Regions from separate parts of the Roseateles sp. P4_D2 genome, predicted to be linked through region 3. Evidence: predicted binding sites of a transcription regulator. Region 3 holds the regulator's gene; each other region holds the start of a gene.

Region 1 (4,956 bases), on a different contig from region 3:
CGAGCTGGATGTGTCCTTCGCGGGCTCGCTGAGTGCTGGCGGTAAGGAGCTGCGGGCGCGCGAGGGCATGCCGCGGCTGCGTTCGCTGGTGGAGTTCGGGCCCGTCGGTCGCTGGTATCTGAACGGCCGCAAAGCCGCTGACAGCCTGACTTTCGAGCTGCCGCTGCGCGGCGTGTTCGAGGCGAGCGACCTGCGCCGGCATCGCGGCATGAGCCTGGAGCCGGAGCTGGCTCTGGAGCACCGCGCCAGGGCGGGCTGGAGTTATGGCGTCAGTGCGGGAGTGCTGTTCGGCGACCGTCGCCTCGGGGCGACCTATTACACCGTCGCGCCGAACGAGGCGCTGGCGGATCGGCCGGCCTATGCGGCTCGCGCCGGCTTGATTGCCTGGCGGCTCAAGGGCGGGGTGTCGCACCAGCTGACACCGGATGTGCGTCTGTTTGCCATCGGACGTGTCGACAGCGTGGCTGGGGCCGCCAATCGCGACAGTCCGCTTGTGCGTCAGACCACGGGCGCGAGCATCGGCATCGGGCTGACCTATACGTTCGCGCGCTCAGCCGCCCGCGCCAGCGACTGAGAACCTCAGGCACAAAAGAAAAGGGGCTGCTCGCGCAGCCCCTTCCTGAATGCTTGATCAGTTGGGGACAGAGCTGTCGGGCGAGTACGCCCGCCAGGTCTGTCCCGCAATGTCTTACATATCCATACCGCCCATGCCACCCATGCCGCCCATGCCACCAGGCATGCCGCCACCGGCTGCTTCGTCCTTGGGGGACTCGGCGACCATGGCTTCGGTCGTCAGCATCAGCGACGCGACGGATGCGGCGTTCTGCAGGGCAGTGCGCGTCACCTTGGTCGGGTCCAGGATGCCCATTTCGATCATGTCGCCATAGGTGTCGTTGGCGGCGTTGAAGCCGTAGTTGCCCGAACCGGCCAGCACGGCGTTGACGACGACGGAGGCTTCGCCACCAGCGTTGTAGACGATCTCGCGCAGCGGTGCTTCGATGGCGCGCAGGACCAGCTTGATGCCGGCGTCTTGATCAGCGTTGTCGCCCTTGATGGCGCCAGCGGCTTGCTTGGCGCGCAGCAGCGCGACGCCACCACCAGCCACGATGCCTTCTTCAACGGCTGCGCGCGTGGCGTGCAGCGCGTCCTCGACACGGGCCTTCTTTTCCTTCATCTCGACTTCGGTGGCAGCACCGACCTTGATGACGGCAACACCGCCGGCCAGCTTGGCCACGCGCTCTTGCAGCTTTTCGCGGTCGTAGTCGCTGGTGGCTTCCTCGATCTGGATGCGCACTTGCTTGACGCGGGCTTCGATGTCGCCCGCAGCGCCGGCGCCGTCGATGATGGTGGTGTTTTCCTTGCCCACTTCGACGCGCTTGGCCTGGCCCAGGTCGGCCAGCGTGACCTTCTCGAGCGTCAGGCCGACTTCTTCGGCGATGACCTTGCCGCCGGTCAGGATGGCGATGTCTTCCAGCATGGCCTTGCGGCGGTCACCGAAGCCAGGCGCCTTGACGGCGACGACCTTCAGGATGCCGCGGATGGTGTTGACCACCAGCGTCGCCAGCGCTTCGCCGTCCACGTCTTCCGAGATGATCAGCAGCGGGCGGCCCGACTTGGCCACTTGCTCCAGCGTCGGCAGCAGATCGCGGATGTTGCTGATCTTCTTGTCGTACAGCAGCACGAAGGGGTTGTCCAACAGCGCGGCTTGCTTTTCCGGGTTGTTGATGAAGTAGGGCGACAGGTAGCCGCGGTCGAACTGCATGCCTTCGACGACGTCGAGTTCGCTGTCCAGGCTCTTGCCGTCTTCAACGGTGATGACGCCTTCCTTGCCAACCTTGTCCATCGCCTCGGCAATGATGCGGCCCACTTCATGGTCGCTGTTGGCGGAGATCGTGCCGACTTGCGCGATTTCCTTGGAGGTGGTGGTGGCCTTGGAGGCCTTCTTCAGCTCGGCGACCAGGGCGGTGACCGCCTTGTCGATGCCGCGCTTCAGGTCCATCGGGTTCATGCCGGCGGCCACGTACTTCATGCCTTCGCGAACGATGGCTTGAGCCAGGACCGTGGCGGTGGTGGTGCCGTCACCGGCGTTGTCAGACGTCTTGGAAGCGACTTCCTTGACCATCTGCGCGCCCATGTTCTGCAGCTTGTCCTTCAGCTCGATTTCCTTGGCCACGGACACGCCGTCCTTGGTCACGGTCGGGGCGCCGAACGAGCGCTCGAGCACGACATTGCGGCCCTTGGGGCCCAGGGTCACCTTGACCGCGTTGGCCAGGATGTTCACGCCTTCAACCATGCGGGCACGAGCCTCGCCGCCAAAGATCACGTCTTTTGCTGCCATTTGATTCTCCGAATACTTAAATTGGGGTCAGAGTCGAATTCTCTGAATCAGTTGGGGACAGAACTCGCGCTGCGCGCTTCGGTCTGTCCCGCAAGCTATTACTTTTGCACCACGGCGAAGAGGTCTTCCTCGCGCATGACCAGCAACTCGTCACCGTCGACCTTGACGGTCTGGCCGGAATACTTGCCAAACAGCACGCGGTCGCCGACGACGACGTTCAGGGCCACGAACTCACCCTTGTCATTGCGCTTGCCCGGGCCGACGGCCAGGACTTCACCTTGATCAGGCTTCTCAGCGGCGTTGTCGGGGATGACGATGCCCGAGGCGGTCTTGGTTTCTTGCTCCAGACGGCGAACGATCACGCGATCGTGCAGGGGGCGCAGCTTCATGGAATCTCCTTGAGAGTTGGAACCGGAGCGGCCGCGGCAATCGCGGCTCGCCGAAAAAAACGGGGCCGCCAGCGGAAAACCGGTCGGCCCGACTCGTTAGCACTCGAATGAGTTGAGTGCTAGCAGAAAGCCATTATAGGGACGGCGGATGACGATTCAAGCCTTGCGGAACTGGGGCTTGCCATATACCGGCGAAGCGCGCCTTTGCGCCACCCGGGCAGCCGTTTGCCGCAGTCATCGACCGCGCATGGGTGGGCCCCAATGAAAAACGACCGCCGTAGCGGTCGTTCTTGAGGCGTGAGGCGCTTGCTTTAGCGAGCGACGCGACGGCGTGTCCAACCCAGGCCCGCAAGGGCGCCCAGGGTCAGAGCGATGCTGGCGGGCTCGGGCAGGCGGCCAGGAGGCTGCGTGTCGACGGTCTTGAAGCTGAGGTCATCGAGCAGAACAGCCTGGTCGTTCGCCGAGAACACCACTGTGCGGCCCACGCCCTGGAACGTCAGTGTGATTTGGTTGGACCAGTTGCAGAACACGTAGCTGTTGCATTCAGCGCCGGTGAGACCGTTCAGGCCGCCGCCGAGTTCCTTGCCGCTGGCGTCGTAGACGTGAACCGAGAGATTGATGCCCAGGGTGCTGCCCGAGTAGACGAAAGACAGGGCGTCGACGAAGCCGTCCGCGAGGTCCAGCGTCAGGCTCTGGATACCTGCCACCGCAGGCTTGGTCCAGTCCTGAGCGAGAAAGAGCGCGCCGCAGCTGCCGGTGCGGGAAAAGCTGATGGCGCCGGCATCACCATTCGGGCCATAACTGCAGGCTTCAGACGTGGACGCCCAGGCGGCGCCACTTCCCACGACACCCTTGGATGCGTAGCGGGAGGTCAGTTGCTCCATGGTCTGCACGTCCTCGAAGTCCAAGAAGACCGCACCGGCCATCGCCGATTGCATGGTGGCCGTCAAGGCGAGTGCCAGAAGTTTGCTCGTCGCGCGCATGGCGTTCTCCGTCCGGGTTTGTTCGAGTTGGGTTGTTGGGCGGACTGTAAACAAGCACCTGCGCGCCGGGCCGCGTTGTGCCCCTTCAGTTGAGGGGGAGTCAAGCACCTAGGGGCCGCGCTTAGGGGGGTGAAGAGGTAATGCGCGCGCATATATGAGTTGCCGAGATGACTCGCTAGATCGCGCGGCTGGCAGAAGGCCTTGGCTACACTGCCTCGGGTGGAAACCAAATGGCTTGAAGACTTCGTCAGCCTGGCCGAGACGCGCAGCTTTTCCCGCTCCGCCCAGCTGCGCCACGTGACCCAGCCGGCATTCTCGCGCCGCATTCAGGCCTTGGAGGCCTGGGCCGGCGTCGACCTGGTGGATCGATCCTCCTATCCGACCCGGCTGACGGCCGCTGGCGCAACCTTGCTGGCCCAGGCCGTCGAGCTGCTGGGCAATCTGCAGGCGACGCGCAATATGCTGCGCAGCCATCAGGCGGCCGACCAGGACATGATCGAGTTCGCCGTGCCGCACTCGCTGGCCTTCTCCTTCTTCCCGCATTGGCTGATGGGGTTGAGACGCGGCTTCGGCGCCATCAAGTGCCGGCTCAACGCGGCCAATGTGCATGACGCGATGCTGCAGCTCAGCGAAGGCAATTGCGATCTGCTGCTGGTCTATCACCACGCCAGCCAGCCGCTGCAGCTGGACCCGGAGCGCTACCAGATGGTGTCGCTGGGCCACGAGACCTTGTCGCCGTATGCCAGGGCCGACAGTCAGGGCGAGCCGATGTTCCGGCTGCCCGGACGGCCGGGCCAGAAGATTCCCTTCCTGAGCTACGCGGCCGGCGCCTATCTCGGCCGCCTGGTCGAGCTTATCGTCAAGGAGGCGGACTGCGCGCTGAACCTGGACGCCATCTACGAGACGGACATGGCCGAAGGCCTGAAGGCGATGGCGCTGGAAGGCCATGGTTTTGCCTTCCTGCCCGCCAGCTCGGTGCAAAAGGAGATCGCCAGTGGCCGCCTCGTGCCCGCCGCTGCGCCGGGCACCTTCAGCGTCAGCATGGAGCTGCGCATCTATCGCGAAAAGCCCGAGCTTTCGCGCCGGCTCAAACCAGCCTCCTTGGCTTTGTGGGACTATTTATCGTCCGCGGCATGACCTCATCCAGCTTGCGCATGCATCGTGTAAACCCGTATTCGGGCTGAGCGTGCGGCGTGGTCTGCTCGCGGCTGTTATCGATATCCACTTCCTGTTGTTGGAGTCTCCA
Region 2 (4,956 bases), on a different contig from region 3:
GCTCGTGGGCCTGGGCGTGGCCGTCACGATGGAATGGGACCGCCAGCGCAACCGCGCCGACTTCACGCGCGACGCGACCAGCGCCGCCCAGGACCTGGCCGGCCGGCTGCGCGAGCCGCTGCTGGCACTGGAGGGCGTGCACGGCCTCGTCAAGGTCAAGCCAAGGCCGACGCGCGCGGAGTTCGCCCAAGCGACGAGCGGCTTCCTGACCGAGGAGAGCCCGTTGATCGCGCTGGGCCTGACGCTGCGTGTTGCGCGCGCCGACGTCGACCGCTTCAACGCGGCTGCAGCGGCCGATGCCTTTCCCGGCGGCTACCAGGCGCGCGACCGCCTGCGTGCCGGCGACCTGCGCCCACCGGCGGACGAGGACATGCTGGCCATCCGCCTCATCGAACCGCTGTCGCGCAATGCCGGCGCGCTGGGCGTGAACGTGCGCACCATCCCCGGCGCGCGCGCAGCCATCGAGCGCGCCGCGTCGCTGGGGAAACCGGTGGCGTCGGCGGGCTTCCAGCTGTCGCAGGACAAGGAGGCCGCGGTCGGCGTCGTGGTCTATCAGCCCCTCTACCGGGGCCAGGCGGCGCCCAGCGAGCAGGCCCTGGACGGCGTCGTCTTCGCCACGCTGAGGCCCGACCTGCTGCTGTCGCGCCTGGCGGCCAACTGGCCCGAGCATCTCGGCGCCTGTCTCGTCGACCTGGAGCGCGGCGCGCTCTATCCGCGACTGGGCGGGCGCCTGGGCTGCGAGGCCGTGCAACGTGGGGGCGCCGACCTGCCCCTGGTCAAGATGCCGCTGGAGTTCGGCGGCCGGTCATGGGAGATTCGCATCTATGACCTGCCCGGCTTGGTGCAGGCGCCGGGGCGCAGCTGGGCCTTCGCCCTCGTCGGCCTGCTGGCCACGGCCATGGTGGGCGCGCTGCTGCTGCTGATGTCGGGCCGCACCCAGCATGTCGAGGCGCTGGTGCAGGAACGCACCGCCGCGCTGGAGCGCGAGGTTGCCAACCGCGCCCAGGGCGAGCGCGCGCTGAGCCAGAGCGAGCAGCGCTTTCACAGCATCTTCGAGACTGCGCCCATCGGCATCGCCTTCACCGACCTCAACGGCGGCTTCCAAGAGGTCAATGCCCATTTCTGCCATCTGGTCGGCTACACGGCCGAGGCGCTGGCGAACAAGCGCTCCATCGACGTGACCCATGCCGATGACCGTCGTGAGGACATCCGCCTGGCACGCCGGCTGATGCGCGGCGAGATCCCGTTCTACCGCCGCTTGAAGCGCTATATCCGTCCCGACGGCAGCACCGCCCATGCGCGCGTGCTGGTCAGCCTGCTGCGCGGCGCGGACGGCCGGCCGCACCGGCTGGTGGGCATCATCGAGGACATCACCGACCAGCTGCGCATCGAGGAGCTGGACCGCGCCCGCGAGGCCGCCGAGGCGGCCAACCAGGCCAAGAGCGAGTTCCTGTCGCGCATGAGCCATGAGCTGCGCACACCGATGAACGCCATCCTCGGCTTCACGCAGCTGATGCAGATGGACGCCGGTGAACCGCTGGCACCGGGCCAGCGCGCACGCGCCCAGCAGATCGCCCAGGCCGGCTGGCATCTGCTGGAAATGATCAACGACACGCTGGACCTGTCGCGCATCGAGGCAGGCTCGCTGCGCCTGGAGCCTGTGCTGCTGGAGCTGCCGCCGCTGCTGGCCCGGGCCTTGGCGCTGGTGCAAGGTCAAGCCGCAGAGCGCGGCCTGGCCATCAGCCAGCGTATCGACCCGGCCGCCGTGCGCCTCGTCGGCGACCCCACGCGGGTTACCCAAATCCTGACCAACCTGCTCAGCAACGCGGTCAAGTACAACCGCCCAGGCGGCAGCGTCAGCGTCGAGGTGGCTCGTCCTGAGCTGGGGTGGGTCGAAATCGCCGTGCGCGACACCGGGCTGGGCCTTACCGAAGAGCAGCGCGCCGCCCTCTTCCAACCTTTCAACCGCCTGGGCCGCGAGCGCAGCGGCCTGCCGGGCACGGGTATCGGCCTGGTCATCAGCCAGCGCCTGGCCGAGATGATGGGCGGCAGCCTGCGCGCCGAAGAGCAGGACGGCCCCGGCGCCTGCTTCGTGCTGAGGCTGCCGGCCAGCGGCGCTGCCGCTGCACTGTCCCAGGAGACGGCCCCGGACGAACCGACCAGCCCGCGCCCCAGCCCCCAGCGGAGCGTGCTCTACGTGGAGGACAACCCGCTCAACGCCGAAGTCATGCGCGGCATCCTGGAGCAGCGGCCCGGCATCGAGCTGGAAGTGGCGCCGACCGTTGAAGCCGGCCTGCGCGCCTTGCGCGAGCGCCCGCCGGCCCTGCTGCTGCTCGACTGGCAGCTGCCCGATGGCGACGGCCTGACGCTGCTGAGCCGCATGCGCGAGCTGGGCCAGCCACTTCCCCCCGTCGTCGTCGTGTCGGCCAATGCCCAGCCCGAGCAGATCGCCGCCGCCGAGGTGGCGGGCGCCCAGCACTATCTGACTAAGCCGCTGGACGTGCGTGAATTGCTCGCCCTGGTCGATGAATTGTTGGCGCCGGGCTCCGTCGTAGCGGGGGCAGAATGAGGGCCCAGTCCCCAACACGCGTCAGCGCCCGATGAGTTCCACCGATCTCGTTCCCAGCACCGGTGCCCAGGCCGTGCAGGCCCTGGCACGCACCGATGGCCGCCAGTTCCTGACCTTTCGCATCGGCGCAGAGGAATACGGCCTCAACATCCTGCGCGTGCAGGAAATCCGCTCTTACGAGCCGCCCACCCGCGTTGCCAATGCACCGGCCTTCGTCAAGGGCGTCGTCAACCTGCGCGGCGTCATCGTGCCCATCGTGGACCTGCGCATCCGCCTGGGCCAGGCCGGTGAATACAACGCTTTCACCGTCGTCATCGTGCTCAATGTGGCCGGCCGCGTCGTCGGTGTCGTCGTGGATTCGGTGTCCGACGTGCTGGAACTCAGCGCCGACGAGATCAAGCCCCGCCCGGAAGTGGCCGCCGCCCTGGACGCCCGCTTCATCACCGGCCTGGGCAAGCTCGGCGAGCGCATGCTGATCCTGCTGGATATCGAGGCCATGATCAAAAGCCCGGATTTCGGCCTGGTCGACTGAAGGAAAGTTAGCGATCGCTGACTGTTTCACCGTTGGAAACATTGCATTCCAGCAGCGTCACGAACTGACTTAGCACTCGCCAAACCAGAGTGCTAATATCCTGCTCACCGCGGCATTCCGCGCCGCGGTTTAGCAAGGATTCATGACGATGTCCGCCTCTTCTGCCATTGCCGTCCGCGACCCCTGGGCCATGGTGCCTTCGCTGGGCAATCTGGACGCATACATCTCCGCCGTCAACCGCCTGCCGCTGCTGACGGCCGAGGAAGAAGGGTCCGCCGCGCGCAGCCTGCGCGACAAGGGCGACCTGGAAGCCGCCGGCCGCATGGTGCTGTCGCATCTGCGCCTGGTGGTGGCCATCTCCCGCCAGTACATGGGCTACGGCCTGCCCCAGGGCGACCTGATCCAGGAAGGCAATGTCGGCCTGATGAAGGCCGTCAAGCGCTTCGACCCGGACCAGGGTGTGCGCCTGGTGAGCTATGCCATGCACTGGATCAAGGCCGAGATCCACGAGTACATCCTGAAGAACTGGCGCATGGTCAAGGTCGCGACGACCAAGGCCCAACGCAAGCTGTTCTTCAATCTGCGCTCGATGAAGCACCAGATGAAGGCCGACCAGGCCGACGGCCAGACGCATCGCAACACGCTCACCGAGGCCGAACTGGCCCATGTCGCCAGCACGCTGAACGTCAAGCGCGAGGAAGTGCTGGAAATGGAAACCCGCATGTCGGGTGGCGACGTGGCGCTGGAGCCGCAGACCGACGACGAGGGCGAGAGCTTCGCGCCCATCGCCTACCTGGCCGACGACAGCCACGAGCCGACCCGCGTCATCGAGGCCCGTTCGCGCGACGAACTCGCCGGCGACGGCATCCACCGCGCGCTGGACGTGCTGGACCCGCGCAGCCGCCGCATCGTCGAGGAGCGCTGGCTGAAGGTGAACGACGATTCGTCGGGCGGCATGACGCTGCACGAGCTGGCTGCCGAATACGGCGTGTCGGCCGAGCGCATCCGCCAGATCGAGGTGGCGGCGATGAAGAAGATGAAGAAGGCGCTGACCGAAGCGGCCTGATTGACCCTCTTCCGCTCCAGGTAAAAGGCCCCTCGGGGCCTTTTCTACTTTTTGGCTTCGGCCAGCAGCAGCTTGATGTCGTCCGCCAGCGGCTGGGCGCCTGAGCCGTAGCGCGCGTAAACGCGCACGCGGCCTTCGGTGTCGAAGATGAAGCTCGCCGCCGTGTGGTCCATCGTGTAGGTCTCGGGTGTCTTGCCCGGCGCCTTGGCGTAGAAGACCTTGAACTCCTTGGCCGCGGCCTTCGTCTGCTCCTCGCTGCCGCGCAGGCCGACAAAGCTGGGATCGAAGCTGGCCAGATAGGCCTTGAGCAGCTGCGCCGTATCGCGCTCCGGGTCGACGGTGACGAAGATGCCCTGCACCTTGTCGCCGTCCGCGCCCAGGCTGCGCTTGACTTCGGCCACCTCGGCCATCGTCGTCGGGCAGACGTCGGGGCATTGGGTGTAGCCGAAGAAGACCACCAGCACCTTGCCCTTGAAGTCAGCCAGCGAGCGGGCGCGGCCGTCCTGGTCGGTCAGGTTCAGCGTGCGGGCGTACTCGGCGCCGGTCAGGTCGATGCCCTTGAAGGCAGGCTTGTCGGGGCTCGCCTTCTGGCAGGCGGCCAACGACAGTGCGGCCAGCGCGGTCAGCGCGAAACGACGGGTGTTCATGCGATGTAGTGGTCGATCAACAGCGCCGCAAAGAGCAGCGACAAATGCCAGATGGAGAACCAGAAGGTCCGCCGCGCCAGCATCTCCGAATACGAGCGCCACAGCCGGAAGGCATAGCCGCAGAAGCCCAGGCCGAGTGCGA
Region 3 (4,956 bases):
CTCGTGCCTTGCAAGGCCTTGGCGACGACGAGATGCCGGTCTGCGCACGCGGCCACCTGGGGCAGGTGGGTGACGGCCAGCACCTGGCGCTGGCCGGTTGCCGAGTGGCCGAGCTGCTTCATCAGCCGGCCCACGGTCTCGGCGACGGCGCCACCGATGCCGACGTCGATCTCGTCAAAGATCAGCGTGCCGGGCGCGTTGTCGGTTGCAGCCTGGCTGGCCGTCACCGCAATGGCCAGCGCGATGCGCGACAGCTCGCCGCCCGAGGCCACCTTGGCGAGCGGCCGCGGCGTGCTGCCGGCATGGCCGGCGACCAGGAATTCGGCGGATTCGACGCCAAAGCTCTGCGGGCCGTCGGTAGGGTTCAAGGCGATGTCGAACTGGCCGCCCGCCATGCCGAGCTGCTGCATCGCCGCCGTGACGGCGGACGCAAGCTGGGGTGCCGCCTTCTTGCGGGCGCGGCTGGCGGCCTGGGCCTCGGCGTCGAAGGCCTGGCGCGCGGCGGCGAGGGCCGCCTCGAGGAGCGTGGGGTCGCTGGCGGCGTCAAGCTGGGCCAGCTCGGCGCGCCATTGCGCGAGCAGGGCCGGCAGCTCGTGAGGCTGGCGGCGGTAGCGGCGCGCCAGCGTCATCCAGGCCGACACGCGCTCGTCCAGCTCCGCCAGGCGGTTGGGGTCGAGATCGGCCTTGTGCAGATAGGCCGACAGCGTGTGGCTGGCGTCCTGCAGCTGGGCCTGCACGTCGCGCAGGGCCTGCACGGCGGGCAGCAGGCGGGCGTCGTGGTCGAGCACGCGTTCGAGCTGGTCCAGCGCGCCGCCGGCGAGGGACTGGGCGCTGGGCTCGGCCTCGTCCAGCGCATCCAGCGCCGACTTGGCCGCGTCGATGAGGGACTGGCCGTGCGACAGGCGCCCGTGCTCGGCGTTCAGCTCCTCCCACTCGTCCTCGGCCGGCGCCAGGCCGTCCAGCTCGCCGATCTGCCAGGCCAGCCGCTCGCGCTCGCGCAGTGCGTCGGCCTGCTGGCCCTGGGCCTTTTGCAGCGCCTCGGCGGCTTGCTTCCATGCGGCGTGGGCGCGGCCCAGCGGCACAGTGTCCAGCCCCGCGAAGCCATCCAACAGCTCGCGCACGGCGGCGGGGCGGGTCAGGCCCTGCCAGGCATGCTGGCCGTGGATGTCGAGCAGATGGTCGGCCAGTTCGCGCAGCTGCGTCAGCGTGGCGGCGCCGCCGTTGATCCAGGCGCGGCTTTTTCCCGCGGCGTCGATGACGCGGCGCAGCAGCAGCGTGTCGTCGGTGTCGAAGCCGGCTTCGTCCAGCCAGGCGCGCAGATGCGCCGGCGTGTCGAACTCGGCGGTGATCTCGGCCTTGGCCGCACCCTCGCGCACCACGCCGGCGTCACCGCGGCCGCCCAGCGCCAACTGCAGCGCGTCGATGAGGATGGACTTGCCCGCGCCGGTTTCGCCGGTCAGCACGGCGAAGCCGGGCTCGAAGTCGAGCTCCAGCGCAGGGACGATGACGAAATCCTTTAAAGACAGGTGGCGCAGCATCTCAGTGGTCGCGGTGTTTCGGGCCGAGCGCCGGGCCGCTCCCTAGCCGGCCCGCCATGGCGGTGTGCTTGCCGGCCGATCCGGCAAGCATCGCCGTCCCCTCGGGGGACCGGCTGAGCTGCCCGCGTCCAGCGGGGCGAGATCGGACGAGGGGCTTCATACATACCAACGCAGTTTGCGTCGCAGAGTCGCGTAATAGCTCCAGCCCTTGGGGTGGAGGAAGCGGACTTGGTGCTGGCTGCGCCGCACGGTGATGGTGTCGCCGTGCAGCAGGCTGGCGAGGCTTTGCATGTCGAAATTCACCGACGCATCGCGGCCGGCGACGATCTCCAGGCGCACCTCGCCCAGGTCAGGCAGCACGATGGGCCGGTTGGACAGCGTGTGGGGCGCGATCGGCACGATCAGCCAGCCGGCGATGCTGGGGTGCAGGATGGGCCCGCCGGCCGACAGCGCATAGGCCGTGGAACCGGTAGGCGAGGCGACGATGAGGCCGTCGGCGCGCATGTTGGCGACGAACTGCTCGCCCACCTCGATCTTCAGCTCCACCATGCCGGAGCTGCCGCCGCGGCTCACGACCACGTCATTGAGTGCCAGGCCGGAGAAGATGGACTCGCCGTCGCGCCAGACCGCGCCTTCCAGCATCGCCCGGGGTTCGACTTCATAGTCGCCCGCCAGCACCGGCGCCAATGACTCGCGCCAGCGTTCGATGGGAATGTCCGTGATGAAGCCCAGCCGCCCCTGGTTGATGCCCACCAGCGGAATGCCGTGGCGAGCCATGTCCCGCGCGAAGCCGAGCATCGTGCCGTCACCGCCGATGACCACAGCCAGGTCGCATTGCCGGCCCAGCTCGTCGTTGGACAGCGCGTCGTAGTCCGACAGGCCGGTGTTGAGCGCGGTGTCCGCTTCCAGCGAGACATCCAGGCCCTGGCTGCACAAAAATTGGGCAATCTCCTCCAGCACCGGCCCGATGCCAGGCGCTTGATGCTTGCCCACGATGGCGACATGTCTGAAGCGCTCGGCCATGCGGCAAATTACACCACAGGGGGTTTGCACATCCCGGGCAGAACAGCGCTGTCCATAGAATGCGGGCATGCTCGACGAGCGATCTAAATCCCTGCTGAAAACCCTGGTCGAACGCTATATCGCGGACGGGCAGCCGGTCGGCTCGCGCACGCTGTCCAAAGCCTCGGGCCTGGAACTCAGCCCGGCGACCATCCGCAATGTGATGGCCGACCTCGAAGAACTCGGCCTCATCGCCAGCCCCCACACCAGCGCCGGCCGCATCCCCACGGCGCGTGGCTACCGCCTCTTCGTCGACACCATGCTGACGGCCCAGCCCGGCCTCATTGGCGTGGATGCCGCCCGGCTGCAGCCCGACCAGCCCCAGCGCGTCATCGCCAGCGCGGCGCTGATGCTGTCCAACTTGTCGAGCTTCGTGGGCGTGGTCACTTCGCCGAAGAAGGCCAGCGTCTTCCACCACATCGAGTTTCTGCGCCTGGGCGAGCGCCGCGTGCTCGTCATCCTCGTTGCACCCGATGGCGACGTGCAGAACCGCGTCATCTTCACCGCACAGGACCTCAGCCAGTCCGAGCTCGCCGAAGCCAGCAACCGCCTGAATGCCAGCTACGCCGGCCTCACGCTCGAAGCCGTGCGCGAACGCCTGCGCCATGAGGTGGATGAGCTGCGCGGCGAGATCGCCGGGCTGATGAGCGCGGCCGTGCAGGTCGGCACCGAAGCCATGGTGCAGGAGCAGGAGCAGGTCGTCGTCTCCGGCGAGCGCAACCTGCTGGCCGTGCAGGACTTCAGCCACGACATGGGCAGCCTGCGCCGCCTCTTCGACCTCTTCGAGCAGAAGACGCAACTGATGCGCCTGTTGGACACGTCGAGCCGCGCCGAGGGCGTGCGCATCTACATCGGCGGCGAAAGCCAGGTCGTGCCCTACGAGGAACTGTCCATCGTCAGCGCGCCCTACGAGGTCGACGGCCAGGTCGTCGGCACGCTCGGCGTCATCGGCCCGACGCGCATGGCCTACGACCGCATGATCCAGATCGTCGACATCACGTCGCGGATGGTGGGGCAGGCGCTCAGCCAACGCTGACTAGAATCTGCGCCTTCTCTCCGGGGCATTTGCTCAGTCAGCGGCGGCCGGGAGCGAAATAGAAGTTGTTGTATCAGTGGGCCGTTAGCTCAGTTGGTCAGAGCAGAGGACTCATAGCGAAAGTTGTGCACCGGGTGGCGAAAGCGCCTGCGTGAATGGCGTCAAATTCGGCGAACCCTGACGGCCGCAAGGCACAAGGCAACGCCGAGCCAAGCCCCGCGAGGGGAAGGTGTAGAGACTAGACGGCGCCCGCCTACAGGCCTTCACGGTCCATGGCGAAGGCATAGTCCAGGGAGTCCAGAAATGGGCACAAACCGGAATCCTTTGGTCGCAGGTTCAAGCCCTGCACGGCCTACCACTAGACAATAGCCTGGGAGGGCGCATGAGCAGCGGCTGGGACCTGACTCATGAGGTTCCGATCGAGTTTGACGCGCTGGTGAACGAGGTGCATGCATGAGCGGACTCCTTCCCGGCAGCGACGATGCGGGGCCCAGCTACAACGGCATCCACGGCGACATCGTCGCTCTTCTGGAGGCCGCCCGTCATGCCGCCGCACGCAGCGTCAATGCGCTGATGACGGCCAGCTACTGGGAGATCGGCCGACGCATCGTCGAATTCGAGCAGGGTGGGCGGGGCCGAGCTGCTTACGGCGACGCATTGATCAAGCGCTTGTCTGAAGACCTGACTGCCCGCTTTGGGCGCGGCTTCAGCCGCCAGAACCTCTGGCAAATGCGCGCTTTCTACCTTGCCTGGCCTGCCGAGCAGATTTTGCAGACACTGTCTGCGAAATCCTCTAGCCTGCAGATTCTCCAGACAGTGTCTGGAGAATCGATGGGCCTACCTGCACTGGCCCAAGCCTTCCCGCTGCCCTGGTCGGCCTATGTGCGCCTGCTGTCCGTCAAGTCCGAAGCCGCGCGCGCCTTCTACGAAACCGAGGCCCTGCGTTGTGGCTGGAGCGTGCGTCAGCTCGACCGTCAGGTCAACAGCCAGTTCTATGAGCGCATCGCCCTGTCGCACAACAAGGCGGCCATGCTGCGCAAGGCTGAAGCTGCCGAGGCCGGCGATGTCATCACTCCTGAGCAGGCGCTCAAGGACCCCTTCGTCCTGGAATTCCTCAACCTCAAGGACGAGTACTCGGAATCAGACCTAGAAGACGCGCTTATCCAGCACCTGGCCGACTTCCTGCTTGAGCTGGGCGACGACTTCGCCTTCGTGGGCCGGCAGCGGCGCCTCCGGCTGGACGACGCCTGGTTCCGTGTCGATCTGCTGTTCTTCCACCGCCGGCTGCACTGTCTGCTTGTCATCGACCTGAAGATCGGT

The links. The regulator HrcA, encoded in region 3, represses chaperone genes, less so after heat shock. The targets are predictions, from matches to a motif close to TTAGCACTCNNNNNNNNNGAGTGCTAA.
Region 1: a site for HrcA is predicted at 2,824-2,850, ahead of AC1DW0_RS17680 (co-chaperone GroES). Genes of this name have one in related genera too.
Region 2: a site for HrcA is predicted at 3,171-3,197, ahead of rpoH (RNA polymerase sigma factor RpoH). Genes of this name have one in related genera too.

What each region holds. Positions count from the first base shown of each region.
Region 1 covers NZ_JBFUIM010000009.1:150,416-155,371, reverse strand. Annotated here, with positions in the region: gene AC1DW0_RS17690 (MipA/OmpV family protein) at 1-574, shown strand, start outside; gene groL (chaperonin GroEL) at 689-2,338, opposite strand; gene AC1DW0_RS17680 (co-chaperone GroES) at 2,437-2,727, opposite strand; gene AC1DW0_RS17675 (PEP-CTERM sorting domain-containing protein) at 3,039-3,710, opposite strand; gene AC1DW0_RS17670 (LysR substrate-binding domain-containing protein) at 3,930-4,847, shown strand; gene AC1DW0_RS17665 (amino acid ABC transporter substrate-binding protein) at 4,956-4,956, shown strand, end outside.
Region 2 covers NZ_JBFUIM010000008.1:209,177-214,132, reverse strand. Annotated here, with positions in the region: gene AC1DW0_RS16390 (CHASE domain-containing protein) at 1-2,569, shown strand, start outside; gene AC1DW0_RS16385 (chemotaxis protein CheW) at 2,601-3,101, shown strand; gene rpoH (RNA polymerase sigma factor RpoH) at 3,250-4,167, shown strand; gene AC1DW0_RS16375 (SCO family protein) at 4,212-4,814, opposite strand; gene cyoE (heme o synthase) at 4,811-4,956, opposite strand, start outside.
Region 3 covers NZ_JBFUIM010000014.1:188,702-193,657, reverse strand. Annotated here, with positions in the region: gene recN (DNA repair protein RecN) at 1-1,538, opposite strand, end outside; gene AC1DW0_RS23545 (NAD kinase) at 1,695-2,561, opposite strand; gene hrcA (heat-inducible transcriptional repressor HrcA) at 2,629-3,636, shown strand; gene AC1DW0_RS23535 (PDDEXK nuclease domain-containing protein) at 4,090-4,956, shown strand, end outside.